DNA from 3 places in the Kitasatospora sp. NPDC059646 genome. Region 3 is predicted to be linked to each of the others. Evidence: riboswitches for the same ligand, from Rfam matches in the RefSeq annotation. Region 3 holds a riboswitch; each other region holds the start of a gene.
What was found. A riboswitch is a leader RNA that binds a small molecule or an ion and turns the genes downstream of it on or off. The one in region 3 is predicted to bind cyclic di-AMP.
Positions count from the first base shown of each region.

Region 1 (9,325 bases), on a different contig from region 3:
ACCACGACCAGGCAGGTAGCCCCATGACTCTCACCGCCGACCGCCCCGCCACCGACGCAGCGAAGCCCGCCGGACGACCCGTCAAGGTACGGGCGCGCGGCGAGTCCTCGACGCTCGCCACCGTGCTCTCGCACGGCACGCTGATCCTCGCCAGCCTGGTCGCCCTGTTCCCGGTGCTGTACATCGCGTACATCTCGCTCGGGCCGGACGACATGGACTACCTGCACCCGGCGAAGATCATGGACAAGGCCACCCTCGCCAACTACGGCCGGGTGCTGGGCGACACCGACTTCCTCAGCTGGTTCGGCAGCTCGGCGATCGTGGCCGGCGGCACCACCCTGATCGGCGTGCTGATCGCCGCCTCCACCGGCTACGCGGTCTCCCGGATGCGCTTCCCCGGCCACCGCCAGCTGATGTGGACGCTGCTGGTCACCCAGATGTTCCCGATCGCGGTGCTGATCGTGCCGATGTACTACATCCTGTCCAACCTGCAGATGCTGGACAGCTACACCGGCCTGATCCTGGTCTACTCCGCCACCACCGTGCCCTACTGCGCCTGGCTGCTGAAGGGCTACTTCGACACCATTCCGGTCGAGATCGACGAGGCCGGCCGGGTCGACGGGCTCTCCCCGTTCGGCACCTTCTGGCGGCTGATCCTGCCGCTGGCCCGCCCGGGCCTGGCGGTCGCCGCCTTCTACTCCTTCCTCACCGCGTGGGGCGAGGTCGCCTACGCCTCCACCTTCATGCTCTCGTCCAGCAAGTACACGCTGGCGGTCGGCCTGGCCTCGTTCGTCAGCGAGCACGACCACCAGTGGCAGCTGATGGCCGCCACCTCGGTGCTCATCGCCATCCCCGCCGCGGTCGTCTTCTACCTGGTGCAGCGCCACCTGGTGACCGGCCTGACGGCCGGCGCCGCGAAGTCCTGAACCTCCGTCACCTTCCACAGCACCCAAGGGATGACTGTCCAATGACCCAGAACCTGGCCGACGCCTCCCGGCCCGCCGCCGTTCCCGCCGCTCGGACGACTGCTGCGACCACCGGGGCCTCCAGAGGCGGCTGGTGGCGGGACGCGGTCATCTACCAGGTGTACCCGCGCAGCTTCGCCGACGGCAACGGGGACGGCATGGGCGACCTGCCCGGCATCCGCAGCCGCCTGCCCTACCTGCGCGACCTGGGCGTGGACGCGGTCTGGCTGTCGCCGTTCTACGCCTCCCCGCAGGCCGACGCCGGCTACGACGTCGCCGACTACCGCGCCGTCGACCCGATGTTCGGCACCCTGCTGGACGCCGACGGGCTGATCCGCGACGCCCACGACCTGGGCCTGCGGATCATCGTCGACCTGGTCCCCAACCACTCCTCCGACCAGCACGAGTGGTTCCAGCGCGCGCTGCGCGAGGGCCCCGGCTCCCCGCTGCGCGAGCGCTACCACTTCCGCCCCGGCAAGGGCGAGAACGGCGAACTCCCGCCCAACGACTGGGAGTCCATCTTCGGCGGCCCGGCCTGGACCCGCAGCACCAACCCCGACGGCACCCCCGGCGAGTGGTACCTGCACCTGTTCGCCCCGGAGCAGCCCGACTTCAACTGGGACAGCCCCGCGGTCGCCGACGAGTTCCGCTCCATCCTGCGGTTCTGGCTCGACATGGGCGTCGACGGCTTCCGGATCGACGTCGCCCACGGCCTGGTCAAGGCTCCCGGCCTGCCCGACCTCGGCAGCCACGACCAGCTGAAGCTGCTCGGCAACGACGTCATGCCGTTCTTCGACCAGGACGGCGTGCACGCCATCTACCGCAGCTGGCGCAAGATCCTCGACGAGTACCCCGGCGACCGGATCGGCGTCGCCGAGGCCTGGACCCCGACCGTCCAGCGCACCGCCAACTACGTCCGCCCCGACGAGCTGCACCAGGCGTTCAACTTCCAGTACCTGGGCACCGACTGGGACGCCGGCAAGCTCCGCGAGGTGATCGACCTGTCGCTCGACTCGATGCGCCCGGTCGACGCCCCCACCACCTGGGTGCTGTCCAACCACGACGTCACCCGGCACGCCACCCGGTTCGCCAACCCGCCCGGCCTCGGCACCCAGATCCGCACCGCCGGCGACCGCGAACTCGGCCTGCGCCGGGCCCGCGCCGCCACCCTGCTGATGCTCGCACTGCCCGGCTCGGCGTACATCTACCAGGGCGAGGAGCTCGGCCTGCCGGACGTCACCGACCTGCCCGACGAGGTCCGCCAGGACCCGTCGTTCTTCCGGCAGGCCGGCCAGGACGGCTACCGCGACGGCTGCCGGGTGCCGATCCCGTGGTCCGGCACCGAGGCCCCGTACGGCTTCGGCCCGGTGGCCGGCGGCCCCAGCTGGCTGCCGCAGCCCGCCGGTTGGGCCGACCTGTCGGTGGAGGTCCAGACCGGCGACCCGACGTCCACGCTGGAGCTGTACCGCTCCGCGCTGGCCGTCCGCCGCGCGCAGCCCGCGCTCGGTGCCGGCACCGACGTCGAGTGGCTGGCCGCCCCCGAGGGCGTGCTGATGTTCCGCCGGGACGCGGCCGAGGGCTCGTTCGTGTGCACCGTGAACACCACCGGCGAGACCGTCGGCGTTCCCGCCCCCGGACGGCTGCTGCTGTCCTCCGCGCCCGTGGCGGAGTCCGGGACCGTCGAACTCCCCGCGGACAGCACCGCGTGGTGGGCGGTCTGAGGTGGTTGCAATAGGCTCTGGGATCGTGACTACGGCGCGACTATCCGACATCGCGGCGCAGGCGGGGGTCAGTGAAGCCACCGTCAGCCGCGTACTCAACGGCAAGGCGGGCGTCTCCGCGACGACCCGCCAGACGGTGCTGGCCGCGCTGGACGTGCTCGGCTACGAGCGGCCCACCCGGCTGCGCCAGCGCAGCGCCGGGCTGATCGGCCTGATCACCCCGGAGCTCAGCAACCCGATCTTCCCCGCGCTCGCCCAGGTGATCGAGCAGGTGCTCAGCCGGCACGGCTTCACGCCGGTGCTGTGCACCCAGACCCCCGGCGGCTCCACCGAGGACGAACTCGTGGAGATGCTGGTGGAGCGCGGCGTGGCCGGCATCGTGTTCGTCTCCGGACTGCACGCCGACACCACGGCCGACCACGACCGGTACGCCAAACTGGCGGGCCGCCAGGTCCCGTTCGTGCTGATCAACGGCTACAGCGAGAAGATCGCCGCACCGTTCATCTCCCCGGACGACCGGGCCGCGATGTGGATGGCCGTCCAGCACCTGGTCGAACTCGGCCACGACAAGATCGGGCTGGCGGTCGGTCAGAAGCGGTTCGTCCCCGTGCTGCGCAAGATCGAGGGCTTCACCGCCGCGCTCCAGCAGCTCACCGGGCGCACCGCGGAGGAGGCCGCCGACCTGATCCACCACACCCTGTTCAGCGTGGAGGGCGGTCACGCCGCCGCCCAGGCGCTGCTCGACAAGGGCTGCACGGCGATCGTCTGCGGCTCGGACATGATGGCGCTCGGCGCGATCCGCGCGGTGCGCCGCCGGGGCCTGTCGGTGCCGCAGGACGTCTCGGTGGTCGGGTTCGACGACTCGCCGCTGATAGCGTTCACCGAACCGCCGCTGACCACGGTCCGGCAGCCGGTCGAGGCGATGGCCACGGCCGCCGTCGACGCCCTGCTGGAGGAGGTCGGCGGAAACCCGGCGCAGCGCTCCGAGTTCATGTTCCAGCCGGAACTGGTGATGCGCGGTTCCACCGGCTCCGGTCCGCGCACCTGACCCGACCGGTGCCCGACCCGCGGCCCCCGTTCCGCCCGGAGCGGGGGCCGCGGGCGCGTTCAGCCGTAGAGCTGTTCGATGTCCCGCCGGTAGGCGGTGCCGACGGCCTGCCGGCGGACCTTCAGCGACGGGGTGAGCAGGCCCCGTTCCTCCGTGAAGTCGCCGGACACCACCCGCACCCGGCGGATCGACTCGGCCCGCGAGACGGTCGAGTTGACGGCCCGCACGGCCTCGGCGAGCGCGGCCAGCACGGTGCGGTGCAGCGGGACGGCGGTGCTCACCTCCGGCGCCGCCCCGGTCTCCGCCCCGCCGCCGGGGGCCGGCGGGCGCTCCTGCAGGAAGCGCTCCACCGCCTCCGGGTCGAGGGTGAGCAGCGCGCCCACGTACGGCCGGCCGTTGCCGACCACCAGGCACTGGCTGATCAGCGGGTGGGCGCGCAGCCGGTCCTCCAGCGGGCCGGGGGAGACGTTCTTGCCGCCGGAGGTCACCAGGATCTCCTTCTTGCGGCCGGTGACGGTCAGGTAGCCGTCCTCGTCCAGCCGGCCCAGGTCGCCGGTGGCGAACCACTGCTGCCGGACCGGCCGCCCGGCCCCCGACTCGTAGTAGCCGTCGAAGAGCTGACTGCCGCTCAGGAACACCTCGCCGTCCTCGGCGACCCGCACCGCGCTGCCCGGCACCGGGGGCCCGACGGTGCCCGGGCGGGGCCGCAGCGGCGGGTTCACGGTGGACGGGCCGGTGGTCTCGGTCAGCCCGTAGCCCTCGTACACCAGCACGCCCGCGCCGGCGTAGAACAGCAGCAGCTCCGGGTCGATCGAGGAGCCGCCGCTGATCGCGTAGCGGATCCGGCCGCCCATCGCCTGCCGCACCCGGCGGTACACCAGGGCGTCGTACAGGCCGTGCGCCAGCCGCAGCGACAGCGGCGCGTGCGGGCCCTCCCCGGCCAGCGCGGCGAGTTCGGCGCGGGCGTAGCGCACCGCGACCGCGGCGGCCCGGTCGAAGACCCGCGCCGCGCCCTTGGCCTGCGCCTCGGCCCGGCCCAACTGGTGGATCTTCTCGAACAGGTAGGGCACGCCGACCAGGAAGGTGGCGCCGAACGCGGCCAGGTCGGGCCGTAGTTCGTCGGGCTTCAGGGACGGGCTGTGGCCGATCCGGATCCGGCCGTACACGCAGGTCACCTGGATCATCCGGCCGAGCACGTGGGCCAGCGGCAGGAACAGCAGGGTGGACGGCTCCTCGCCGGTCGCCGCGCTGAACACCGGCTCCAGCATCGCGTGGCAGTTCGCCGCCTCGGTGAGGAAGTTGGCGTGGGTCAGCAGGCAGCCCTTGGGCCGGCCGGTGGTGCCGGAGGTGTAGATCAGGGTGGCCTCGCTGTCCGGGCCGAGCGCCTCCCTGCGCCGCGTCAACTCGGCGTCCGGGACGGCCCGTCCGAGCTCACCGAGGGCGCCGACGGCGTCCTCGTCCAGCCGCCACAGCGGCACCGTGCCGCCGGTGCGGGCGATCGCCACGGTCAGCACCTCGGCGGTGGCGGCGTCCTCCGCGACGGCCAGCACCGCGCCGGAGTCCCGGACGATCCACTCGGCCTGCTCGATCGAGGAGGTCGGGTACACCGGGACCAGGGACGCGCCGGCCGCCCAGGCCGCGAAGTCCAGCAGCGTCCACTCGTAGCGGGTGCGCGACATCAGCAGGATCCGCCCGCCGGGCCGCACCCCGGCCGCGACCAGGCCGCGGGCCGCGGAGGCGACCTCGTCGGCGAACCGGCGGGCCGTCACGTGCTGCCAGCCGCCGTCCGGCCGGCGTCGGGTCAGCACCTCGGCGTCCGGGGCTTCCCGGGCGTTGCGGAACGGCAGGTCGGCGAGGCTGCCGGCGTCCGGCGGCGGGACGAGGTGGGGGGTGCGGGCCTCGACGACCCGGCCGCCGGAGCGCAGGACTTCGACGGGGGCGCGGTCGCGCAGGTGTTCGGCGCGGGCGGCACGGGCGAGGGGGTGTGCCATGGCGAACTCCCTTGGAGGGGGGTGGGGTCCGCCCAGGGTAGGGACTCGGCCGCGAACTTACTAGACGGTAAGTTCCTTGCAAGTAACAGAGGTTGGTCGAGCCTCCGGACTCAGCCCTGCTCGGCGTCCGGCGCCGGACCGGCGAACCGCTCGCCCTCCCGGCTCCCGCCGGTCCGCGCCTCGGTGCGCCGGCCGGTGGCCAGGAAGTCCCGCACCAGCAGCTCCACCGCGTCCTGCGGGCTGCTCACTCCCAGACGCATCATCACCTCCAGCGCGAGGTCCGCCTCCAGAGTGATCGTCAGCTTCGCCATCGCCACGCTCCCCGGTCCCGATGAAGTGCTTCCGGCCGAGGATAGGCCGCTGCCCCGGAGCCGACCAGGGTCTCCGGGGCAGCGGCGCTCACGGACCGGCGTCCGTCACCTCGCGAGGGGCGGGATCAGACGCGACCGGCGAAGTCCGGCGCCCAGTTGGCGATGGTCATGGTGCGCACGCCCGCGCTCGGGTTGGCGGCCTCGACGTACTTGCCGTCGCCGACGTACAGCGCGACGTGGTAGACGCCCGAGTTGGCGCCGTTGTTCGACCAGAACAGCAGGTCGCCCGGCTGCAGGCTGTCCAGCGAGACGCGGGTCGCGTAGTCGGCCTGGTCGGCCGCGACGCGCGGCAGGCTGATGCCGGCCTGGCGGAACGCCGCCTGGGTGAGACCCGAGCAGTCCCAGCCGCCGTTGCCGGTGCCGCCGTAGATGTACGCCTGGCCGACCTTCGACAGCGCGAAGTCGATCGCGGCGGCCTTCGAACCGGTCGCCTTGGTGGCGGTGGCGGTGGTCGCGGTGCTCTTGGCGGTGGTGCTCGGCTGGGCCGCGGCGGTGCTCTTGGCGGTGCTCTTGGCGGTGCCGGAGGACTGGCCGCCGGAGCGGTCGCCCTTCCAGTTCGAGCCGTTGGACGAGGACTTGGCGGCCGGGGCGGACTGCCGGGCCGGGGCCTCGGCGACCGAGACGTTGCCGAGCGCGAGCTGCTGACCCGGGTAGATCACGTCCGGGCCCTCGGTCAGCACGTCGCGGTTCAGCTCGTACAGCTTCTGCCAGCCGCCCTCGACGTGCTGGCGCTGCGCGATGGTGGACAGCCAGTCGCCCGCCACCACGGTGTAGCTGCCGGCGGCCCGGTCGGCCGCGGGGGCGCCCTGCTCGGCCTGGCGGCGGGTCTGGCCCTGGTCCTGCCGGCGCGGCTTCGGGGCCGGCGCCTGGGTCTGCTGCTGGGCGGTGTCCTGGGCCGGCTTGGCGGCGGGGGCGGCCGGCGCGGCGGTGTTCGCGGAGGTGTCGACCTGCGGGGCGGCGCCGCCCTTGGTCAGACCGGCCTGGATCGAGCACACCGGCCAGGCGCCGGGGCCCTGCGAGGCCAGCACCTTCTCGGCGACGGCGATCTGCTGGTCCTTGGTGGCCAGGTCGGCGCGCGCGGCGTACGCGGTGCCGCCGAACTCGGCCCAGGTGGAGGCGGTGAACTGCAGACCGCCGTAGAAGCCGTTGCCGGTGTTGATCGACCAGTTGCCGCTGGACTCGCACTGGGCGACCTTGTCCCAGGTGGCCACCGAGGCGGCGGAGGCGGTGCCGGCCGTCAGGCAGGGGATCGAGAGGCCGATGCCCACGACACCGGTGGTCGCGATCAGACGGCGGGCGCGCTTGGCGCTGATGGGCAGCATGAAGATGCGTTCCTCTCCCACGCCTGCGAGGTGAGCTGTCGGATTCGGGCCGGAGTCGCCCGGCCGCGCACACCTGTCGGCGCGCACGGCTTCACCCCAAGCCCCGGACCGGTCCGTGGACCCGCCCAGGGCGACTTACCTGGTTCCCCCGCCCCTGCCGCGGTGCGTCTCGCATCAGCCGGCCCACCCGGCGGCAGGACTCGGCGTTCCGGGTGAGCTGGGTCCGTGTGTCCACGAACGTGGGCAGGAGATTAAGCGGATTTAAGGATGATTCGCAAATGCCTGTGACGGGCATCACCGGGCCCGAAAAACGCGATCAAGGAATTCCGGACGAACTCCGCTGTGAATGGCGAGAACTGGGCGCACGTCAGGAATTCGACGATCTTGAGTCCGATTTGGGGTGTTATGCAGCGGCGTGCGGGAGTATTCACCCCGCTGGGCGTTTTGATCACGGGCAGCGGGGACGTTTTGCGGGTGAATGTCCCGCTCCGTTCCGGCGGTTGCCCGGCCCGCCCGCACGGCCGCGGAATTCCGGCACCGGCCTGACGGTACGTCATAATGCTTAACCCGCGCGGAAGTCGCGCATTTCCGTCCGGCCCGCCGCCTATGCTGCCCCCGACGATTCGGAGTCCCTGCACGCGTTCGGGAGGCGGCCATCGTGGAGCACTGGGAGAACGGGCGCCACCGGCGGCCGCCGATCGGACGGCGGCGGATGCTGACCTGGCTGGCGGTCGGCACCGTGACGGCGGTCGGCGGGGGAATGGTGCTGCGCCAGTCGCTGGCCGGGGCGGCGGAGGAGGCCGCCCCGCCGCCGCCCGGCGCAGGGGCGACGGGCCATCAGCACCCCCGCGCCGTTCCCGCCGCCTCCGGCCCGCAGCCGACCCCGCCCCCGCCGCCGGTCGACGAGAGCGGGCGCACGTGGTCGGACGCCAAGGGCTGGGGCGGCAAGGTCCCCGGTCCGGGCAGCGCCGTGCGGATCACCGACCGGGTGGTGCTCGACACCGACGCCCGGGTCGGCTCGCTGCTGATCGACACCGGCGGCTCGCTGGTCTTCGCCAAGGACAGCTCGCTGACCCTGGAGAGCGGCGGCAACGTCGAAGTCCGCGGCACCCTCGCACTCGCGCCCGACCAGGCGCACACCCACACCCTGCGCTTCCCCGACATCGACGAACGCCGCTTCCGGGGCGGCGGCACGACCGTCGTCGACACCGACACCGGCCTGTGGGTCACCGGACACGGCTACCTCCGGCTGGACGGCGCGCCCCGCACCGCCTGGGTGCGCGCCGCCGCCGACCTGAAGCCCGGCGACACCGTGCTGCGACTCGCCGCCGCCCCCGAAGGCTGGCAGCCGGGCGACGAACTCGCCGTCACCCCGACCGCCCCGCCCGACGCCGAGTCCTTCTCCACCTCCTACGACCTGGTGACGGTCCAACGGATCGACGGCCGCGACGTCGCGCTGACCGCACCGCTCCAGCACGCCCACCCGCGGGTCGGCGTCGGCGGCGGCGCGACCTTCGGCGCCGAAGTGCTCAACCTGACCCGCAACGTCCGGGTCGAAGGCACCGAACAGGGCCGCGCCCACGTCCACCTGACGTCCAGCCGCCCCGCCGACGTCCGGCACGCGGCGCTGCGCCGGCTCGGCCCGCGCACCACCGGCAAGGACACCTGGAACGGGCAGCCCGTCACCGAACCGGTGCTCGGCCGGTACGGGCTGCACTTCCACATGCTGCTCGACACCTCGCGCGGCACCGTGGTCGAGGGCGTGGTGGTCCGCGACAGCGGCAGCCACGCGTTCGTGCCGCACCACAGCCACGGCATCACCTTCCGCGGCTGCATCTCCCACAACACCTGGGAGGACGCGTACTGGTGGGACGGCCCTCTCGACACCCGCACCCCGCAGGGCCCCT
Region 1 is NZ_JBHWDS010000008.1:178,710-188,034, forward strand. It holds gene ACFV1L_RS08180 (sugar ABC transporter permease) at 24-926, shown strand; gene ACFV1L_RS08185 (glycoside hydrolase family 13 protein) at 968-2,686, shown strand; gene ACFV1L_RS08190 (LacI family DNA-binding transcriptional regulator) at 2,712-3,734, shown strand; gene ACFV1L_RS08195 (AMP-dependent synthetase/ligase) at 3,794-5,725, opposite strand; gene ACFV1L_RS08200 (hypothetical protein) at 5,836-6,036, opposite strand; gene ACFV1L_RS08205 (transglycosylase family protein) at 6,162-7,418, opposite strand; cyclic di-AMP (ydaO/yuaA leader) riboswitch at 7,424-7,595, opposite strand; gene ACFV1L_RS08210 (G8 domain-containing protein) at 8,077-9,325, shown strand, end outside.
Region 1: it holds a riboswitch for cyclic di-AMP, as region 3 does, so the genes downstream of both, ACFV1L_RS08205 (transglycosylase family protein) here and ACFV1L_RS33715 (M23 family metallopeptidase) in region 3, are expected to answer to the same signal.

Region 2 (9,325 bases), on a different contig from region 3:
GTCGATCTTCATGATCACTGTGGTGGACCAGGTGAGGCCCTGGTTGACGCCCAGCAGCACGTTGGCCGCGACGATCCAGCCCCAGGTGGGGCCCCAGGCCAGCATCGCCGGTATCGGCAGGGCCACCAGCCAGCCCGCGATCAGCACCGGCCTGCGTCCGTACCGGTCGGACAGCGTCCCGGCGAAGAAGTTGGTGACTGCCTTGGTCGCCCCGAACGCCAGGATGTACGTCAGCGCGCCGGTGTAGGCGGACATGTGGAAGACCCGCTCGGCGAGCAGCGGCAGGACCGTCCGCTCCTGGCCGAGCATGCCGCCGACCAGCGCGTTGACCGCCACCAGCAGGCTGAACTGCGCGAGGTTGGCGCGCAGGCCGAGCCGGATCGGCCTGCCCGGGGACCCGCCGCCCGGAGTGGTGCGCGGAGCAGCGCTCGGCGTGGCCCCCGGGGGCGGCAGGGGACGCTGGGCCTGGACGGACATGGCGGGCTCCCGGATGGTGCGTCGGACGTGGTGGCTCGGGACGGTGCTCCGCGGGCGTCGATCGAGCGGTGCAGCATCGATCATATTCCAATCTTTTATGGATGAATGGAGAGGGCTTCTTCCTGCGCCTGCGCGGGCAACCGCCGGACGGCGGGCACGGCCAGCAGGACGAGCGCGGCCGGGACCGCCAGCGCTGTCATGCCGAACAGCGTGCGGTGTACGCCGAGCCCTTCCGAGAGCGGACCGGCGAGCACCAGGCCGAGTGGCATCAGCGCCACCGCGATCAGGTGGTCGTAGGAGCTGACGCGGGACAGCACCTGCTCGGGTATGTGCACCTGCAGCGAGGTCTCCCACAGCACGAAGAAGAGCGAGACGCCGACTCCGGTACAGGCCTCCAGCAGGGCGATCACCAGGACGGGTGCGCCGGATCCGATGATCAGCGCCTGGCAGGAGGCGACCGCCATCGCGACGGCTGCCACCGCCATCGGCCGGGCCGGCTTCAGGCGGTAGGCGCAGACGTCACCGACGATCGAGCCGAGACCGAAGGCGATCACGACCAGGGCCCAGTCGCCCGCGCCGCCCCACTCGCGGTCGGCCAGGACCGGGCCGAGCACGAACACCGAGGGCAGCACCACCACGTGGTAGACGGCTATCGCGAGCATGCTCGACCACACCCAGGAGCGGTCGCACACCTGCCGCCATCCGACCCGGAGTTCGGCCAGGAAGCCGAGCCGCTCGGCCCGCTCCGCGTGCACCGGCCCGCCCACCGGGCCGAGCCTGGCCAGGACGAGGGCGCTGGCCGCGAAGCTCGCGGCGTCCACCAGCAGGGCGCCGCCGGGCCCGGCCAGGGCGACCAGCGCACCGGCCAGCGCCGGACCGACCACCAGCCCCGTCGAGCTCACGAACCCGCGCAACGCGTTGGCCTCGCGCAGCCGGTCCCCGGACAGCAACAGCGGAAGGAGCCCCGTGGACGCCGGCAGGAAGAACGAATCCGCCACGCCGAACACCACCATCAGCAGCGCCAGCGCGCCGACCGTGGCCGTCCCGGTGAACAGCAGCACCGCCACGGCGGTCTGGACCGCGCACCGCACAAGGTCCGAGGCCAGCATGATCCGCTGTCTCGGCATTCGGTCCGCCCACACGCCGCCGGCCAGCGTGAACAGCAGCATCGGCACCAGGCCCGCCGCGGCCACCAGACCGACGTCGGCAGCCGACCCGCCGATCGACAGCACGGCGAACGGCAGCGCCACGAACGAGACCCTGTCGCCCAGGACGGACAACGACTGGCCTACGAACAGCCGGGCGAACTGGCGCTCCGCTCGGAGCACTTCGGGAATCAGCCCAGCCATGGGCACCTCCACAGCAGGTCGGGGTAACGATCACCGCGATGGTAGGGAGCCGCCGAACCCGCTGTCGCGCGAATTATCCGCAACACCGACATTTGCCCCGATTGGTGCCAACTTGGCTCTGCCGCAAGCAGGTTGGGGTGCCGTCAGCCGGTGGCGAGCCGTTCCGGGCCGCCCGCGTTCCCTTCGTCCGGCCTCTCCAATCCCACCGATCGGCCAGATTTTCCCGACCGGCCGACCGACCTCCGGACCATCCCGCCGTCCGAACGCCGGACGCCGCACCCCGCCACCGCGCCGCCGAGGGCCGCCGCCGCCCCGCCGAGGGTCACCGAGGATCGCCGCCGCCACCGAAATGATCGTCAACAGGTCGCCCACGCACGGTCGCAGCGCTCCCCCGCTCCCGCAAGGGCGGTCCGTGTCCGACGGCCCTCCGGGCGGGCGTGATTCGACCGTGACGCGGGCGCGATGCGCTTGTGATTGCGCCGTTCGAGTGAATAGGCTCGGTCCGGCCCGCACCGCCGGGCCCCCGCGCGCGGTTTCGCCGAGCCCTGTCCGCCGCGTCGCCGGGTCGACCACCACAACCCGGGCAGGGGCGGGGGAACCACGCAGGACGCCGTTCCCCACGGCTAGGGGTGAAGCCGTCCGCGCCGGTCCGACCGGAGTGCGGCGGCCGGGCCTCCCTCCCGGCCCGAACCCGACAGCTCACCTCGCAGGCGTGCGGAGAGGATCGGGCATGCTCTTCACGGGTTCCGGACGCCACCGTCGGCAGAGCCAGGCGGAGAAGACGGCCGAGCGGGCGATCGCCGCGGCCGGCGCCGCCGGTGTCGGCATCGCACTGCCCCTGCTCGCGGTGACGAGTGCGCACGCCGCCCCCAGCGCGGTGTGGGACCGGGTAGCCGAGTGCGAGAGCGGCGGCAACTGGAGCGCCGACGCGGGCGACGGCCTGTACGGCGGCCTGCAGATCAACGCCCAGCGCTGGGTCGACTACGGCGGCACCCAGTACGCCGCACTGCCGAACGGGGCCACCCGCAGCCAGCAGATAGCGGTCGCCGAACGCATCCTGGCCACCGAGGGCCCGCAGCCCTGGTCCGGGTGCGCCGACTCGGCGAACCTCAGCGTGGCCACCGCCCCCGGCGTGGTGGACGACAACGACTCGGCGGACCAGACGGGTTCGCTGCGCGGCGCCCGCGGCGTCGCCGCCGCCAACGCGGCTCCGGACGGCACCGTCACCAAGCCGAGCGCCGCCCCGGTCTTCTCCGGCCTGCCCGGCTACGACCCCGTCTACCACGTCTACTGGTACCAGAAGAACGGCGGCTGGTTCTGGACCAGCCACCAGAGCCTGTACGAGCGTTACGTGCAGCTGACGAACCCTCAGCCGCCCGCCGCCACGCCCGCTCCGGGTACCACCGCGCCGAGCACCACCGTCCCGGACGGCCACGCCACCCCGACCGCGCCGGTCACCCCGGTGACCCCGGTCGTCCCGGTCGTCCCGGTCGTCCCGCTGCCGTCCACCGACCCGAGCGCCACCCCGAGCCCGTCCACGCCCGCCGGCGACCAGAACGGCAACCCGAACGGGAACGGGAACGGCAACAACGGCAACACCCAACCGCCCACGCCGTCCGCCCCCGCCACCACCACTCCGTCACCGACCGCTCCCGCCACGGACCCGACGTCCGCCGCGCCGTCCCCGGGCCGGGCCGACACCGCACCGACCGCCCCGGCCGCGTCCGCCGAGACCCCGGCGGCCGCGCCGAGCGCCGCGACCACCGCCCCGCAGCCGTACACCGTCGGCCCGGGCGACACGCTCGCGAAGATCGCCCGCACGCATGAACTGGACGGCGGCTGGGCCGAGCTCTACAAGGACAACCAGCAGGTGGTGGGCGAGAACCCGGACCTGATCCACCCGGGCCAGGTGCTGAACCTGGGCTGACGCCCGCCGGGCTGGCCGCCGTCACTTGGGGACGGCGGCCAGCCCGGTGCAGCCCCGCAGGCCGTCGCGGCGCTGTTGGGCGCTCTTCGCGGCACTGCCGGTCTGCGGGACGGGCACGCCCCGGCCGTCGATGTGCGCGGGGGTGAACGTTTCGCCGGTGACCCGCCCCTCGCCGGTGATGGTGAGCGTGGTGACGCCGGTCTCGTCGGAGGCGGTGTAGTTCGAGGTGCCGTACCAGAGGAAGTTGCCGAAGCCGTACGCCACGTAGGTGTTTCCGAGCATGCCCGCGCCGAGCATGGTGTGGGCGTGGGTGCCGACCACGGCGGTGGCGCCTGCGGTGGCGAGCTTCTTGGCGAGGGCGGTCTGTGCGGCGGTGGGGCAGGCCACGCCTTCCTCGCCCCAGTGCAGGTAGACCAGTACCACGGGGGCCTGCGCCTTGGCGTCGGTGACGGCGCGCAGCAGCGCCTTCTCGTCGAACGCGGAGGCGATGCCCGGCTTGTGCTGGCCGGCCCGCCACTTCTGGTTGGTGAGGTCGTCGACCTGACTCGCCGCCAGGACGGCGACCTTCACCCCGCGCACGGTCGTGAGGTGGGGCGCGTAGGCCTCGGTGGCGTCCTTGCCGATGCCGATCAGCGGGATCGGGGAGGCGGCCTTGGCGGCGAGGGTGTCGGTGAGGCCGTCGGGACCGAAGTCGACGGCGTGGTTGTTGGCCTGGGAGAGCACGTCGACGCCGGCGTCCTTGAGCGCGGTCAGCGCCTTGGTGCTGGTGCGGAAGGTGTAGGTCTTGGGTTCGGGCTTGCCGCGCCCGGTGATCGCGGTCTCCAGGTTGAGCACGGCCAGGTCGGCGGCGGCCAGGGTCTTGGCGATCGGTCCGAGCGCGGTCTCGGCGGCGGGGGCGGCGAGCCGGGCGGCGGTCCTCCCCTCGAAGTGGACGTCGCCGGCGAACGCGACCGTGATGCTGCCCGCCGCTCCGCTCGGTGCTGCCGCGCCCGCGCTCGTGGTGCTGCCCGCACTCGCGCCGCCGCCGTCCGCCGCGCCGGGGCTGCCGGATGCGGCGGACGGTGCGCCCCCGGCGGAGTCGCCGCCGGGGGCACTGGCCGTGGCCCCGCCGGCGGACGGCGTCGGGCCGCCGCATCCGGCGACGGTGGCGAGCAGCAGGGCGGCGGCGGCGGTGCCGAGTGGTGCGCGGCGCATGGTGATCCCCCCGGATCGTTCGATGCGTCGTACCCTATCCGCGCAGGTCGATCACCGGAAGGCCACATCCGCACCGGACGGTCACAACTGTGCGCCGGTGTCCTGTGCGTGCGGGGCCGTCAGCGACGGCCGGGGGTGTTCCGGCCGCTCAGGCGATCACTCCGGCGGCGCGCAGCAGCCAGCGGTTGGCCCAGCCGACCAGTCCGGCCCGGTCCAGGACGCCGATCACCTTCTGGGCCATCTCGGTCTTGGTGGCGCGCCAGTGGGGGTTGGCCCGGGCGACGGCCTTGCCGACCTTCGGGTCGATGCCGACGGCGGCGTAGAGCCGGGGGTGGATGAGCGCGGTGGTGGCGTAGTAGATGACGACGCCGAGGAACAGCTGCTCCCACCGCCGCTGCACCGGCCCGAGCCGCTTGCGGACGAGTTCCTCGCGGGCGTAGCTGATGTGCCGGGCCTCCTCGATGACGTGGATCCGGGAGACCTGCCGGGTGAGCGGCTGGAGGGTCTCGTCGTTCATCACTTCGCGCTGGAAGGCGTCCAGGATCTCTTCGACGTACATGGTGCCGCCGAAGGTCTGGCTGTGGGTGGAGATCGCTTTGAACAGCCGGCCGAGGTTGTGGGCGACGAATCCGGCGCCGTAGGCGGGAACGCCCATCTTGGCGATCATCCGGGCGAACATGATCGAGTGCCGGCACTCGTCGGCGATCTCGGTGAGCGCGTACTGGACGTGGTTGCTGGTGGGGTCCCGGTCGAAGGCGTGGCGCAGCAGCATCTGCATGAGGATCTCCTCGAACCAGATGCCGACGCTGGCGATCGAGGCGACCTCGTGCTTGGAGAGTTCGATGCGCTCGTCCTCGGTCATCCGCTCCCACAGGTCGGTGCCGTAGAGGGAGAGGTGGCGGGGCGGGCAGTAGTAGGCGCCGGGGACGGGGTCGGCGTCCCAGTCGACGTCCTTGAGGGGGTTGAACGAGAGCTTCGCGGAGGAGGCGAGCAGGCGTTCGGCGGTGCGCTCCCGGTCGGGGGCGGCGCGCTCGCGGTCGGGAGCGGTCGGGGTTGCGGCGGGCTGGGGCGGCATGCCGGCTCCTTCGCGGTGGGGGTCGAGGGGCGTCGTGGGTGGAACGGTGCCACTGCCGCGAAGGTAGAAGTTATTAGACTGCCCGTCAATACACTGCGCACAAGGAGGCCCCATCGCCGTCCCGACGAACCCTCAGGCGCCCCAGCCGTCCGGGTCGGCCCACGCCGCCAGCTCCCGCCGGCTGACGAAGCGCCGCGCCCCGCCGTCCACCGGGTCGGTGAACTCCAGCGAGCGAGCCAGCAGTTGGAGCGGGCGCCGGTAGTCCTCCGGGTCCTGCTCCGGCAGCAGCGCGGGATATATCGGGTCTCCGAGGATCGGCAGCCCCAGCCCGTTCATGTGCACCCGCAGCTGGTGGGTGCGGCCGGTGCGCGGTGCCAGCCGGTAGCGGCCCACGCCGTCGCGGGCCTCCAGCAGCTCGACCCGGCTCTCCGCGTTGGGCTCCCCCGGCACCTGGTAGGCGTCCAGCCGCCCGTGGTCCTTGACCAGCCGGTTGCGCACCGTGGTCGGCAGCGCCACCGCCGGGTCGTGCCGGGCGATCGCCTCGTACCGCTTGACGGCCTCCCGCCGTTCGAACAGGCCCTGGTAGGCGCCCCGGCAGGCCGGATCGGCGACGAACAGCACCACGCCCGCGGTGAGCCGGTCCAGGCGGTGGGCGGGACTGAGCCGGGGCAGGTCGAGGTCCCGGCGCAGCCGGGCGAGGGCGGTCTCGGTGGCGTGGCTGCCCCGCGGCGTGGTGGCGAGGAAGTGCGGCTTGTCGGCGACCACGATCCGCTCGTCGCGGTACAGCACCTCGACGGGGAACGGCACCACGGGTTCGGGCGGCCCGGGTTCGCGGTGGAACCACACGTGGCCGCCGGGCCGGTAGGGCGTGTCGGGGGCGATCGGAGCGTCGGGGCCGGCGAACTCGCCCGCTGCGAGCATCGCGGCGATCCGCCCCGGCCCGGCGGCCGTGCCGTAGCGCTCCTCCAGGTAGGCGCCGACGGTCGGCCAGGTGCCTTCGAGCGGCAGCCGCACGTGCACGGGGTCGATGCCGTCGCGCTGCGGGAGCGGGCTCGGCGGGGCGGGGGTCCTACGCGCCACCGGGCGCCGCCTGCGGGTCGGTCCGACGGGTGTCCATCCGGCCCACGATAGCGGGCGCTCACCCGTCTGGGCGCGCGCGGTCTGCCGTGCGACGATGGCAGGGCGGTACCCGCCCCCGGAAACGGCAGGTGGCCAGATGGACACCGACAAGCAGGGCATCCCCCGGACCCGCGCCACCTCTCCGTTCACGGAGGGCGGTGCGCCGCTGCCGGACGGCCTGCTGGCCATTCCGGTGGCGACGGCGCTGGTCGCGTCCGACGGCCGGATCCTGCACTGGAGCCCGGACGCCGAGACCCTGCTCGGTTTTCCCGCCTCGCAGGCGGTGGGCGCCCGGGCCGCGGACCTGCTGGTGGGGGCGGAGCGCCGTCCGGAGGTGCTGGAGCTGTTCGCCCGGATCCTCGGCGGCCGCCCGTTCTCCGGGGTGTTCCCGGTGCGGCACCGGGACGGGCACGTGGTGCGGCTGGACTTCCGGACCTTTCCCATCCTCGGCCCGGGCGGCGTCCCGATGGTGCTGGCGGTGGCGTCCGACGTCAGCGCGGTGCGGCGGCTGGCCTCCGACCTGGCGGTGCTGGACGGTTTCTTCACCCAGTCCCCGGTCGGCATGGCGGTGTTCGACACCGATCTGCGCTTCGTCCGCCTGAACGACGCGCTGGCCCGGATCAACGGCGTACCGCGGGAGCAGCACTTCGACCGGCGGCTGACCGAGGTCCTGCCGAGCATCGACGGGCAGCAGGTCGAGGAGATGATGCGGCGGGTCCTGACCGAGGGGCAGTCGGTACTGGACGCCCGCACCCACGGCCGGACGCCGGCCGATCCGGAGCGCGAGCACGCCTGGTCGGTGGCCTGCTTCCGGCTGGAGCAGCCGGACGGCACGGTGCTCGGGGTGTGCGTCACGGTCGTGGACATCACCGACCGGTTCGAGGCGGAGACCGCCGCCGAGGCCGCCCAGCAGCGGCTGGCGCTGCTGAACGACGCGTCCACCCGGATCGGCACCACGCTCGACCTCCCCACCACCGCCCGGGAGCTGGCCGAGACGGCCACGCCGCGGCTGGCCGACACGGTGATCGTCGAGGTGCTGGAGTCGATGGTGCGCGGCGAGGCGGGTGCCCTGCCGGACCGTTCCGACCGGTCCGCGGTACTGCGGCGGCTGGCGTTCCACACCGTTCCCGGCAGCGGAATGTGGTCGATCGGCCCGGTCAACGCGGTGCAGCACTACCATCCGGGCAGCCCGTACGCGTGGGCGCTGACGCACAGCCGGCCGGTGCTGGTTCCGCGCGCGGACGACCCGGCGATGACCTGGTTCGCCGATGATCCGGTGCGCAGTGCCGCGATCCACGAGCAGGGGGTGCGGTCGTTCATGGTGGTGCCGCTGATCGCCCGCGGATCGGCGATCGGCACGGCGACGTTCATGCGCTCGCGCACCGAGGCCCCGTACGACGAGGGGGACGTGGCGCTGGCCGGGGAGCTGTCGGCGCGGGCTGCGGTGTCGATCGACAACGCGCTGCTGTACACCCGGGAGCGGGACGCGTCCGAGCAGCGCCAGCGTGCGCTGGAGGCGGCCGAGACCGCCCAGCAGCGGCTGGCGCTGCTGAACGAGGCGTCCACCCGGATCGGCACCACGCTGGATCTGCAGCTGACCGCGCAGGAGCTGGTGGACGTGGTGATCCCCCGGTTCGCGGACTTCGTCACGGTCGACATCCGCGAGGCGGTGCTGGCGGGCGAGGACCCGGAGCCGGTGCCCGAGTCGGGTTCGGTGCTGCTGCGGGCCGTCGCGGTCGGCGAGCGGGTGAACGACGAGACCGGCGCGGCCGGGGTGCGGATGGCGGACGCGGCGGACGACGTCGGCGGGGCTTCGCACTCCGCGCACCTGTACGCGCAGGCGATGCGCACCCGGCGCTCGGTGCTGGTGCCGCACGTCGACGAGGCGGCGCTGCACCGGATCGTCACCTACCCGGACCGGGTGCAGCCCAGCCTGGACGCGGGCCTGCACTCGTACCTGATGGTGCCGCTGCTGGCGCGCGGCCAGGTGCTGGGCGGGGTGGAGTTCGCGCGGATGGCCAACCCGGAGTCGTTCACGGCGGCGGACCTGGCGCTCGGCGAGGAGTTGGCGGCGCGGGCGGCGGTGTGCATCGACAACGCCCGGCTGTACCGGCGGGAGCGGGACACCGCGCTGACCCTGCAGCGCAGCCTGCTGCCGCAGGACGTGCACCGCACGCCCGGGTT
Region 2 is NZ_JBHWDS010000013.1:83,600-92,924, reverse strand. It holds gene ACFV1L_RS11915 (MFS transporter) at 1-477, opposite strand, end outside; gene ACFV1L_RS11910 (MFS transporter) at 573-1,826, opposite strand; cyclic di-AMP (ydaO/yuaA leader) riboswitch at 2,387-2,553, shown strand; gene ACFV1L_RS11905 (transglycosylase family protein) at 2,557-3,753, shown strand; gene ACFV1L_RS11900 (CapA family protein) at 3,775-4,947, opposite strand; gene ACFV1L_RS11895 (diiron oxygenase) at 5,096-6,022, opposite strand; gene ACFV1L_RS11890 (pseudouridine synthase) at 6,155-7,102, opposite strand; gene ACFV1L_RS11885 (SpoIIE family protein phosphatase) at 7,239-9,325, shown strand, end outside.
Region 2: it holds a riboswitch for cyclic di-AMP, as region 3 does, so the genes downstream of both, ACFV1L_RS11905 (transglycosylase family protein) here and ACFV1L_RS33715 (M23 family metallopeptidase) in region 3, are expected to answer to the same signal.

Region 3 (9,325 bases):
GGCGCGGTCCCAGCTGCGCAGGTACTTGTCGGGGCGGCGGCGGCCGTGCCGGGCGCGGGGGAGGTGGCGGGCGGGGTCGCGGCGGATGGCGCCGGCCATGGTGTCGCGGCCGGCGGCGGCGAGTTCGGCGAGGCGGCGGGGGCCGAGCGCGTAGCCGGGGTCGACGGCGACCACCCGGCAGCCGAGGTCGCGGGCCTCGGCGGCGAACGCGGCGGCGCCGCCGGGGCAGTCCAGCAGCGGGCCGTCCAGGCGGCGCAGTTCGGCGCGGGTGAGGCCGAAGTAGGCGCTGTACTCGTCGAGCGGGCGGGAGGTGATCAGCACGGGCGGGGCGGCGGGGGTCCGCCGACCGCCGGGGCGGGTGCTGCTGGCCTGGCTCATCGTCAGTGGCCTCCGGGCGTTCGGCGGGCCCGGGGTGCGGCCCGGGCCCGGGGTCATCCGACCACGGGCCCGGGGGCGGCGCATGTTCAGCGCCCGGCCAGCAGGGCGCGGGCGGCGAGGCGGTTGGCACTGGTGAGGCCGTGGATCAGCAGCGGGGTGAGCAGCACGAAGGCGAAGCCGAGCAGGCTGACGCCGCCGATCTGGAACGGCGAGTTCAGCTCGTAGACGTGGTGGACGCCGTGCGAGTCCGTCCAGTCGGCGATCCGGTAGCCGTCCCAGTCGGTCCAGCGGCGGAACACCCACTGGTAGACGGGGAACAGGACCAGGACCCAGCCGACGGTGAAGAAGACGGTGGAGAGCACGAAGCTGAGGATCGCCCAGGGGAACATGACGAACTGGTACAGCGCGCCCTTCCAGCCGACCGGGTCGGTGAGGCGGGCGGTGATCGCGCCCCAGACGCCCTCCCGACGGGCCGTCACCTCGCGCGGCTCGGGCAGGTCGAGGTCGAGCAGGGTGCGGATCCGGTGGCGTTCGGCGAGGCCGAAGCCGCGGCCGGTGACGGTCAGCAGGGCGAGCACGGGCAGTCCGAGCGCGGTCGGGAAGAGGCCGAGGCCGACGCTGAACAGGCTGGTGACGAGGGCGAAGCCGAGCAGGCCGATCGGGAGGCCGCTGAGCGCGAAGCCGAACTCGCGGAAGGTGTACCGGGAGAACGGGGCGCGCCAGAACCCGGGCCGGGCGGAGGGGTCGGCGGTGGCGGCACGGTACGCAGCGGTGGACATCCGCGGTCCTTCGGGTGGGCGGTGGTGCCGCCGGTCGGCGGCGTCGGGCACCCTTCCACGGTGCCGGACCGCGCCGGCCGCCGGAATGATGCCTGCTGCCCGATCGGGGGTGGGGTTAACCCCCGGACCGCCACTCGGGGGCGAGCAGGGAGTACTGGAGGGCGTCGTGCCAGGCGCCGCCCCAGTGGGACTCGGCGCGGATCCGGCCCTCGTACCGGAAGCCGGCCCGGGTCAGCACCCGGGCCGCGGCCGGGTTGGCGGGGTCGGTGCGGGCGTACAGCCGGTGCAGGCCGAGGGTGTCGAAGCCGAGGGCGCACAGCAGCGAGGTGACCTCGCCGGCGTGGCCGCGGCCCCAGGTGTCGCGGCGCAGCACGCAGCCGAGCTGGGCGGCGTGCTCGCCCTCGCGGGTGAGGGCGGCCTGGCCGATCGGCCGGCCGTCGGCGTCGTCGACGGCCAGCCGGTAGTGCACGCGGGGTTCGTGGTCGAGCTCGTCGAGGTAGAGCTCGATCTGGTCGGCGCACTCCTCGAAGTCGGCGGCGTCGAACGGGAGATGGCGGACCGTCTCGGGGTCGCCGTGGACGGCGTGCAGGGCGGCGACGTCCTCCGGGGTGTGGCCGTACTCCCGCAGGGTGAGCCGGGGGCCGGTCAGCCGGACGGTCTCCATGAGGGTCGACCCTACCGGGCGGCCCCGGACGGACCGGCTAACGTACCGGGGTGGACGACGAAGACCTGCACCTGCTGCCCCGTACCCGAGCCGCCGACCTGCTGGAGTGGGCTGCCGAGGAGGGCCTGGAGGCGGTGCCCGAGCCGGCGGTGCGGACCGTCCTGACGCTGTTGGAGCTGGGCGGCGCCCGGCTGCACGACGGCTTCCCGGAGCTGTCCTCGCCGGTGCTGGAGCACCTGCTGTACGAGCAGCTGCACCTGTACGTCCAGCCGGACGGCGACGCCGGGGCGTACCCGGCGGCGGTGCGGCTGCTGATCGAGCGTCAGCGGGCGGCGCGGCGGCTGAACGCCAAGCGGCTGGAGAAGCTGCGCGAGGAGGCGGACTGGCAGGGCGAGGTGCTGGCCTCGCTGCTGCGCCGGGCCGACCTGGTGACCTGGCCGCGGCTGTACACGGCGCTGTTGCGCGCGGACGGGGTGCCGACCGGCGAGCCGGAGCAGGTGCGGGCCTGGCTGGAGGCGTTCCGCGAACTGCCGGAGGAGGAACGGTTCGCGGTCTTCGAGCAGGCGCCCGGGCTGGACGGGGACGGCGGCTGGGGGCCGGGCCGGGCGCTGCTGGTCGGGGTGTCCACGGACGGGGCGCGGCGGCTGCTGGAGCAGGGCCTGATGCGCCGCAGCTACCGCAACCTGGCCCAGCTGAACGCCCGGGGCCTGCCGATGCCGGACGAACTGGCCGGGGAGTTCGAGGACTTCGAGGAGGCGGTGGCGCAGGCCGCGATCGACCTGTGCGGCGAGTGGACCGTCCCGGGGCTGTCGCGGCTGCTCCTGGAGGAGTTCCCGGACCTGGCCCCCGAGACGTACTGAGGGTCGCGGGCCGCCGGGCCAGGGTGGAGCCATGGACCTGATGACTCCCGCGGCCGCCGGTCTGCGCCACCCTTTCCGCCGGGCCGCCGCGTACGGCGCCGCGCTCTGGTCGGCCTGGTTCTCGCTGGTGCACCTGTACTGGCTGCTGGGCGGCCGGCTCGGTCTGCCGGGCGGCCTGTCGGTGCTCGGCAGCCCGCCGCTGCTGGTGATCGACGTCGTGGCGGTCCCGCTGTGCGCGGCGGCCGCGGCGCTGGCGCTGGCGCTGGTCCGGCCGTGGGGCGGCGGGCTGTCGCCCCGTCTGCTGCTGACGGCGGCTCGGGGCACGGCGGCGCTGCTGCTCGTGCACGCCGCGCCGTCGGTGCCGGACTGGGCGGCGCTGGCGGCCGGGCACCGGACGGTGGCGGGGATGGACGCGACGGACCGCTTCGCGACCGTGCTGTACGAGCCGTTCTTCCTGGCGGGCGGGCTGCTGTTCGCCTGTGCGGCGTTCGGCCGCCGGCTCCTGGCGGAGCGCGGCGGCCGGCGGTGAGCGCGGTGGGGCTGCGGCCTACGGCTGCAGGCCGAGCTGCTGGAGCCAGGGCAGCGGGTCGACCGGGGCGCCGCCGCCGGGGCGGACCTCCAGGTGCAGGTGCGGGCCGGTGACGTTGCCGGTGGCGCCGACCGCGCCGAGCAGCGTGCCGGGGGCGACCGGGCCGGCCGCGGTGGCGATCCGGGACAGGTGGCAGTACCAGAGTTCGGTGCCGTCGGGCAGGGTCTGGATGACCCGGTAGCCGTAGGGGCCGGACCAGCCCGCCGAGGTGACGGTGCCTCCGGCGACGGCGACGACGGGGGTGCCGGTGCGGGCGGCGAAGTCCAGGCCGGTGTGCAGGTGCGCCCAGTGCGCGCCGGACTGCGCGAAGTGCGCGGTCAGCTGGTAGCCGGCCACCGGGAGGGTGTGGGCGGCGCGTTCGGCCTCGGCCTGCTGGGCGGCCCGCTTGGCCTCGGCCTCCTGCGCGGCGGCCAGCCGGGCGGATTCGTCGGCGGCGGTGCGCTGGCCGTCGGCCTGCTGCTGGATGCGGGCGGCGAGGGCGAGCCCGGGGTCGGCGGCGAGCAGCCCGTCGGAGGCCTCGTCGGCGGCGGTGACGGGTGCCGGGGCGGCGGCCTGGGCGGGGGCGGCGGCGAGGGCGGTGGCGCCGAGCGCGGCGGTCATCGCGGTGACGCCCAGCAGGGGCGCGCCGGTGCGGGACTGCCGGGGCAGCCGGTGCCGGGCGGCTTCCGGCTCGACCGGCGGGTCGAGCAGCTGGGTGCCGAAAGCATCGGTGTAGGTCGACGCCACTGGGGCGTGCTCCTTCCTTCCCTGTCGCCGACCGGGTTAGCTGACGGGTTCGGAGGTGGAAGGTCTCCTACGGTCGGGCCCAGGGCCGTCCCGATTCACCCCGGTGGAACGTGGTTCCCCGGCTCCTGGGACTCCCCGAGGGGCGTGCCCAAGTGGATTAGGCGTGGCGCACGGTGCCGCATGGTTACGGCGTTGCCGACCGCGCTGCGTTATCAAACGTTAATCCTATGGACCCCATGATTCCAAGCTCCTCCCGGGAGACAGCCAAACTTTCCTGACGACCTATGGGCGATTTGTGACGATTCACCAGGTGGACCCGGGTGGAGCATGACGGATGGTGACAGCGCGGTTGAGTATTCGTACTCACGACCCGCCCGCGGCCCGGCGCGACCCTGGTGCCATGACCGCACCCGTGCCGCACCGGACCACCTCCGCCTACTTCCTGCAGGCCGTCGCCTCGTTCGCGCTGGCCGCCGTCTCGCTCGCCCTGGGGATCGCCAACCTGCCGGTGAGCGCCTGGGTCCGCGCCTTCCTCGCCATCGGACTGCTGTACGTGATCACCTCCGCGTTCACGCTGGCCAAGGTGATCCGGGACCGCCAGGAGGAGGGCGCGATCACCAGCCGGGTCGACCAGGCCCGGCTGGAGAAGCTGCTGGCCGAGCACGACCCGTTCAAGGTGGATGGCGTCTGACGCCGCGTCGGGCCGCGCCGGCCGCGCCGGGTTGACGGCTAAAGCTATTAGCCTTAGCTTTATGGCTATCGGCAGTCGGCCGGGCCTCCAGCGCCCGGCGCACCGCAACGCCCGCCCAGGAGGCCCGCGATGAACAGCACCCTCGGCACCACCCGCTACCTCGACGTCACCGGCGGCCGGATCGCCTACGACGACACGCCCGGAGCCGGCGTCCCGGTGGTCCTGCTGCCCGGCATGCTCGACAAGCGCGCCGTCTACCGGCACCTCGCGCCGCTGCTGAGCGCCGCCGGGCACCGGGTGATCACCATGGACCTGCGCGGGCTGGGCGAGTCCTCCACCGGCTTCACCGACTACAGCCCGGCCGCGATCGCCGACGACCTGGTCGCCCTGCTGGCCCACCTCGACCTGCACGGCGCCGTCCTGGTCGGCAACTCCTACACCGGGGCCACCGTGGTCCGCGCGGCCGGGCTCGCCCCGGAGCGCACCGGCGGCATCGTGCTGATCGACGCCTTCATCGAGAACCTCCCGCTGAACGCCTTCCAGAAGGCGGTGTTCGCGGCGGCCGGCCCGCTGGTGGCCCGCTTCCCGGGCCTGTGGGGCGCGATGCAGAAGTTCTACTACCCGACCGAACGGCCCGCCGACTTCGACGCCTACCGGGCCGGCCTCGCCGACATGCTGCGCGAGCCCGCCCGCCGGGCCGCAGTGCGCGGCTACCTCGCGGGCGACTCCGCGCCGGTCGGCTGGTGCGCGGCCGTCGACACCCCGGCCCTGGTGCTGATGGGCTCCAAGGACCCCGACTTCCCGAACCCCGAGCTGATCGCCGACCGGCAGGCCGCCGCGCTGCGCGGCCGTAAGGTGATGATCGAGAACGGCGGCCACTACCCGATGGCCGGCCACCCGCAGGCGGTCGCCGACGCCCTGCTCCCCTTCCTGAACGAGGTCGCCCGCTGATGGCTCGCGCCGGACTCTCCCCCACCGCGGTGGTCGACCACGCCCTCGACCTGATCGACGCCCAGGGGGCCGGGACGCTCACCCTGGCCGCCGTCGCCGCCCGGGCCGGGGTCGCCACCCCCTCGCTGTACAAGCACGTCGCCGGCGGCCTGCCGGAGCTGCGCCGCCTGGTCGCCGTCCGCACCGTCGACGAGCTCACCGACCACCTCTCCGCGGCGGTCCTCGGCCACTCCCGGGACGGCGCGGTCGCCGCACTGCTCGCCGCGTACGCCGACTACGCCGTCCGGTTCCCGCGGCGCTACGCCGCGCTGCCGCAGGCGCCCGACCCGGACCCGGAGCTGACGGCGGCCGGCGAGCGGCTGGTGAACGTGCTGTTCGCGGTGGTGCGCGGATACGGCCTGGAGGGCTCCGAGGCGGTGCACGCCGCACGGACGCTGCGCGCGACGGCCCACGGATTCGCCTCGTTGACCACGGCGGGGGCGTTCCAGCTCGCCGAGGACCGGAACGTGACGCTGGAGCGGCTGACCCGGGTGCTGGTGGACGGCCTGGCCGACTGGCCGGGTGCGCGCGGGGCGTGACCTGAGGGGGGCCTGCCGCGTTCTACCCGGTATGAAGAAGCGCAGCCTGCTCGCCTTTGCCTCGCTCGCCGTCGGCGTGGTCGCCTCGCTCACCGCGCCGAGTGCGCACGCCGCCCACGAGGACGCGGGCGGCACCGCCCCGCACACCGACACGCTCTCCGCCCCGGACCGGCCGCTCGCCGAGAACGTCCAGGAGGACGGCTCGCCGGCCTGACAACGGCGCCCGCCTGCGCACCCCTCCCGCCGCGCGCCCCTCCTCACCGTTTCGCAACCTGTCCCCCACCGTTCCGTCACCACCGGTGCGTAACACTGTCCTCCGGTCGGGAAGTCATACCGCGTAGAGACCTTCCACGGGTGTGACCGACAAGCACGGAGGACAGCACAATGCCGCAGGCGACGCAGCACATCCGGCCCGGCACGGGGCTGATCCCCGCCCCCCGGACCGCCCCCGACGGAGCCCTTGCGATCCCGCGGGCCGACGCGCCGCAGCCGGAGGGCTGGGGGGCGGCGCTGGCGCGCTGCTTCACCGTGGCCCGGAGCCTGCGTTCGCTGCGGCCGGTGCCGGCGAAGCAGCCACAGCCGTACGGCGAGGTCGACGGCCAGTAGCGGCGGGCCGCGGCGCGGGCGGCGACCTCCCCGCGCGAAGCGCCACTGACGGCGACGAAGGTGACGGAGCGTGAGTTCCGGTGGGGCGACGCGGCGTTGCCTCCGCCCCACCGGGCCGCTGCCCATGCGGACGTCCGGCTCCGCCGGTTCTGTCCAGTATTGACGCGCTCTGAACAGCAATGCTTCGATCAGTTCATACGTCAGTAGGAATACCACCCTAGAATTCGCGCGTGACGACCACTCAATGGTGCTTGGCAGCAGCCGCATTGCTCGCTCTTCTCGCTCTCGCGGCCACCGCTCGGTCCCGCGCCGTCACCCGCACCCTGCGCGGCCGGCTGGCCGACGCCGAGGGCGAGCTGGCCGGCCTCCGCGACCGGCTGGCCGCCGAACTGGCGGACCGTCAGGCGGGTGCCGAGACGGCGCTGCGCGAGCAGGAGATGAACGCGGCCACCCGCCGCGCCTTCCTCAGCGTGGCCCGCCGCATCCTGGTGATGGCCCACGATCAGCAGGCCGGCCTGGACGAGATGGAACGCACCCACGACGACCCGGTGCTGCTCGAAGGACTGCTGAGGGCCGACCACGCGGCCGCCCAGCAGGCCCGCCTCGCGCAGACCCTGGCCGTGCTGTGCGGCTCCCGGGCCGGTCGGCACTGGCCGGAGCCGGTCGCGCTGGAGGACGTGGTGCGCGGCGCCCAGTCGCGCATCCTGCCGTTCCAGCGGGTGGTCGTGAACAGCCGGGTGGACACCGCCGTCCTCGGCGCGGCCGCGGAGGCGCTGATCCACGCGGTGGCCGAACTGCTGGACAACGCGACCCGCTACTCGCCGCCCAGCTCCCAGGTCTACGTCACGCTGATGCCGGTCCACAACGGCGCGGTCATCGAGATCGACGACTGCGGCGTCGGCATGACCGAGGTGACGGTCGCCAAGGCGAGCGCCGCCCTGGCCGGCGGCGGCTCGCTGGAGGTGTCCCGGATCGGCGAGGTCCCGCAGCTGGGCCTGGCCGCGGTCGGCCGGCTCGCCGAGCAGTACGGCTTCCGGGTCACCATCAACTCCGCGCCCTCGCCGTACGGCGGTGTGCGGGTGGTCGTCCTGCTGCCGTCCGCGCTGCTCACCGACTCGCTGCCGGGGCCCGCGAGCAGCACCCCGCGCACCGAGCCGGTGGCCGTCCGGTCGGCGTCGGCGTCGGCGGCCCCCCGGCCGTCCGTCGCCGCGGACGCCGGCCGGCCGGCCGTCCCCCCGCAGGGCGGCACCCTGCCGCGGCGGGTCAACCGCCGGGGCAGCGCCCCGCAGCAGACCGGGTCCCGGGCCCCGGAGCAGCCCGCGCCGCCGCCGCGCTGTGCGCGCGAGGCGCAGACGTTCATGTCGCTGTTCCAGGCCGGGACCGCCAGCGGCCGTTCGGCCGCCCAGCAGGACCGGCGGCCCGAGCAGGGCCGCCACGACGCATTCCCCGCTTCCCCTCAACTTCCCCAGCGCTCGGGAGACTTCCATGACCACAACCCCTGACCTCGGCTGGCTGCTGACCGACATCGTCACCGTCCCTGAGGTCCAGCACGCCGTCGTGGTGTCCAACGACGGCCTGGAGATGGGCCGCAGCCCGAAGATCGGCCGGGACGACGCCGAGCGGCTGGCCGCCGCCTGCTCCGGGCTGCAGTCGCTGTCCCGGGGTGTGGCGCAGGGCTTCGGCGACGGGCCGACCCGGCAGATCATCATCGAGTTCGGCGGCGGGTACCTGTTCGTGGTCGCCGCCGGCGCCGGGACTCACCTGGCGGTGCTGGCCACCGAGGCGGTGGACGCGGGCCTGGTGGCCTATCAGATGCAGACGCTGGTCGAGCGGATCGGCAGCCACCTGACCGCCGCACCGCGGCAGGAGCACGCCACCGCCGGGGACCTGCGGTGAGGCGGGGGCCGGTTCGGCCTTACGTGATCACCGGTGGGCGCAGCCGGGCCAGCCGCAACGTGCTGGAGTTCGAGAGCCTGGTGCGGACCGTGCCGGGGGCCGCGGTCGATCCGACGGCCTTGAACCGCGAGCAGCAGGCGATCCTGGCGCTGTGCCGGGAACTGCTGTCGATAGCCGAGGTGGCCGCCCACCTCGGCCTGCCGATCAGTGTGCTGAAGGTGCTGGTCGGCGATCTCTTGGACCTCGGGGCCGTTCAGGTCCTGCCGCCGGTGCGGCAGGCCGAGCAGGTCCCGCTCTCACTGCTCGAGGAGGTGCTGGTTGGCCTCCGTCAGCTCCGTTGAGCCGACCTATCTGCCGTCCACCGTCCAGGGTGCGGTCAAGATCCTGGTCACCGGCCCGTTCGGGGTCGGCAAGACCACACTGGTCGGTGCGCTGAGCGAGATCGCTCCGCTGCGCACCGAGGAGACCATGACCACCGCCGGCGCCGGGGTGGACGACCTGACGGGCCGTCCGGAGAAGACCACCACCACGGTGGCGCTGGACTTCGGCCGGATCACCCTGAACCAGCACCTGGCACTGTACCTGTTCGGCACGCCCGGCCAGCAGC
Region 3 is NZ_JBHWDS010000074.1:18,484-27,808, forward strand. It holds gene ACFV1L_RS33690 (class I SAM-dependent methyltransferase) at 1-378, opposite strand, end outside; gene ACFV1L_RS33695 (sensor domain-containing protein) at 465-1,157, opposite strand; gene ACFV1L_RS33700 (GNAT family N-acetyltransferase) at 1,273-1,821, opposite strand; gene ACFV1L_RS33705 (hypothetical protein) at 1,872-2,681, shown strand; gene ACFV1L_RS33710 (DUF3995 domain-containing protein) at 2,713-3,210, shown strand; gene ACFV1L_RS33715 (M23 family metallopeptidase) at 3,229-3,996, opposite strand; cyclic di-AMP (ydaO/yuaA leader) riboswitch at 4,007-4,170, opposite strand; gene ACFV1L_RS33720 (YiaA/YiaB family inner membrane protein) at 4,397-4,687, shown strand; gene ACFV1L_RS33725 (alpha/beta fold hydrolase) at 4,817-5,638, shown strand; gene ACFV1L_RS33730 (TetR-like C-terminal domain-containing protein) at 5,638-6,216, shown strand; gene ACFV1L_RS33735 (hypothetical protein) at 6,248-6,430, shown strand; gene ACFV1L_RS33740 (hypothetical protein) at 6,601-6,822, shown strand; gene ACFV1L_RS33745 (ATP-binding protein) at 7,053-8,324, shown strand; gene ACFV1L_RS33750 (roadblock/LC7 domain-containing protein) at 8,308-8,718, shown strand; gene ACFV1L_RS33755 (DUF742 domain-containing protein) at 8,742-9,059, shown strand; gene ACFV1L_RS33760 (ATP/GTP-binding protein) at 9,037-9,325, shown strand, end outside.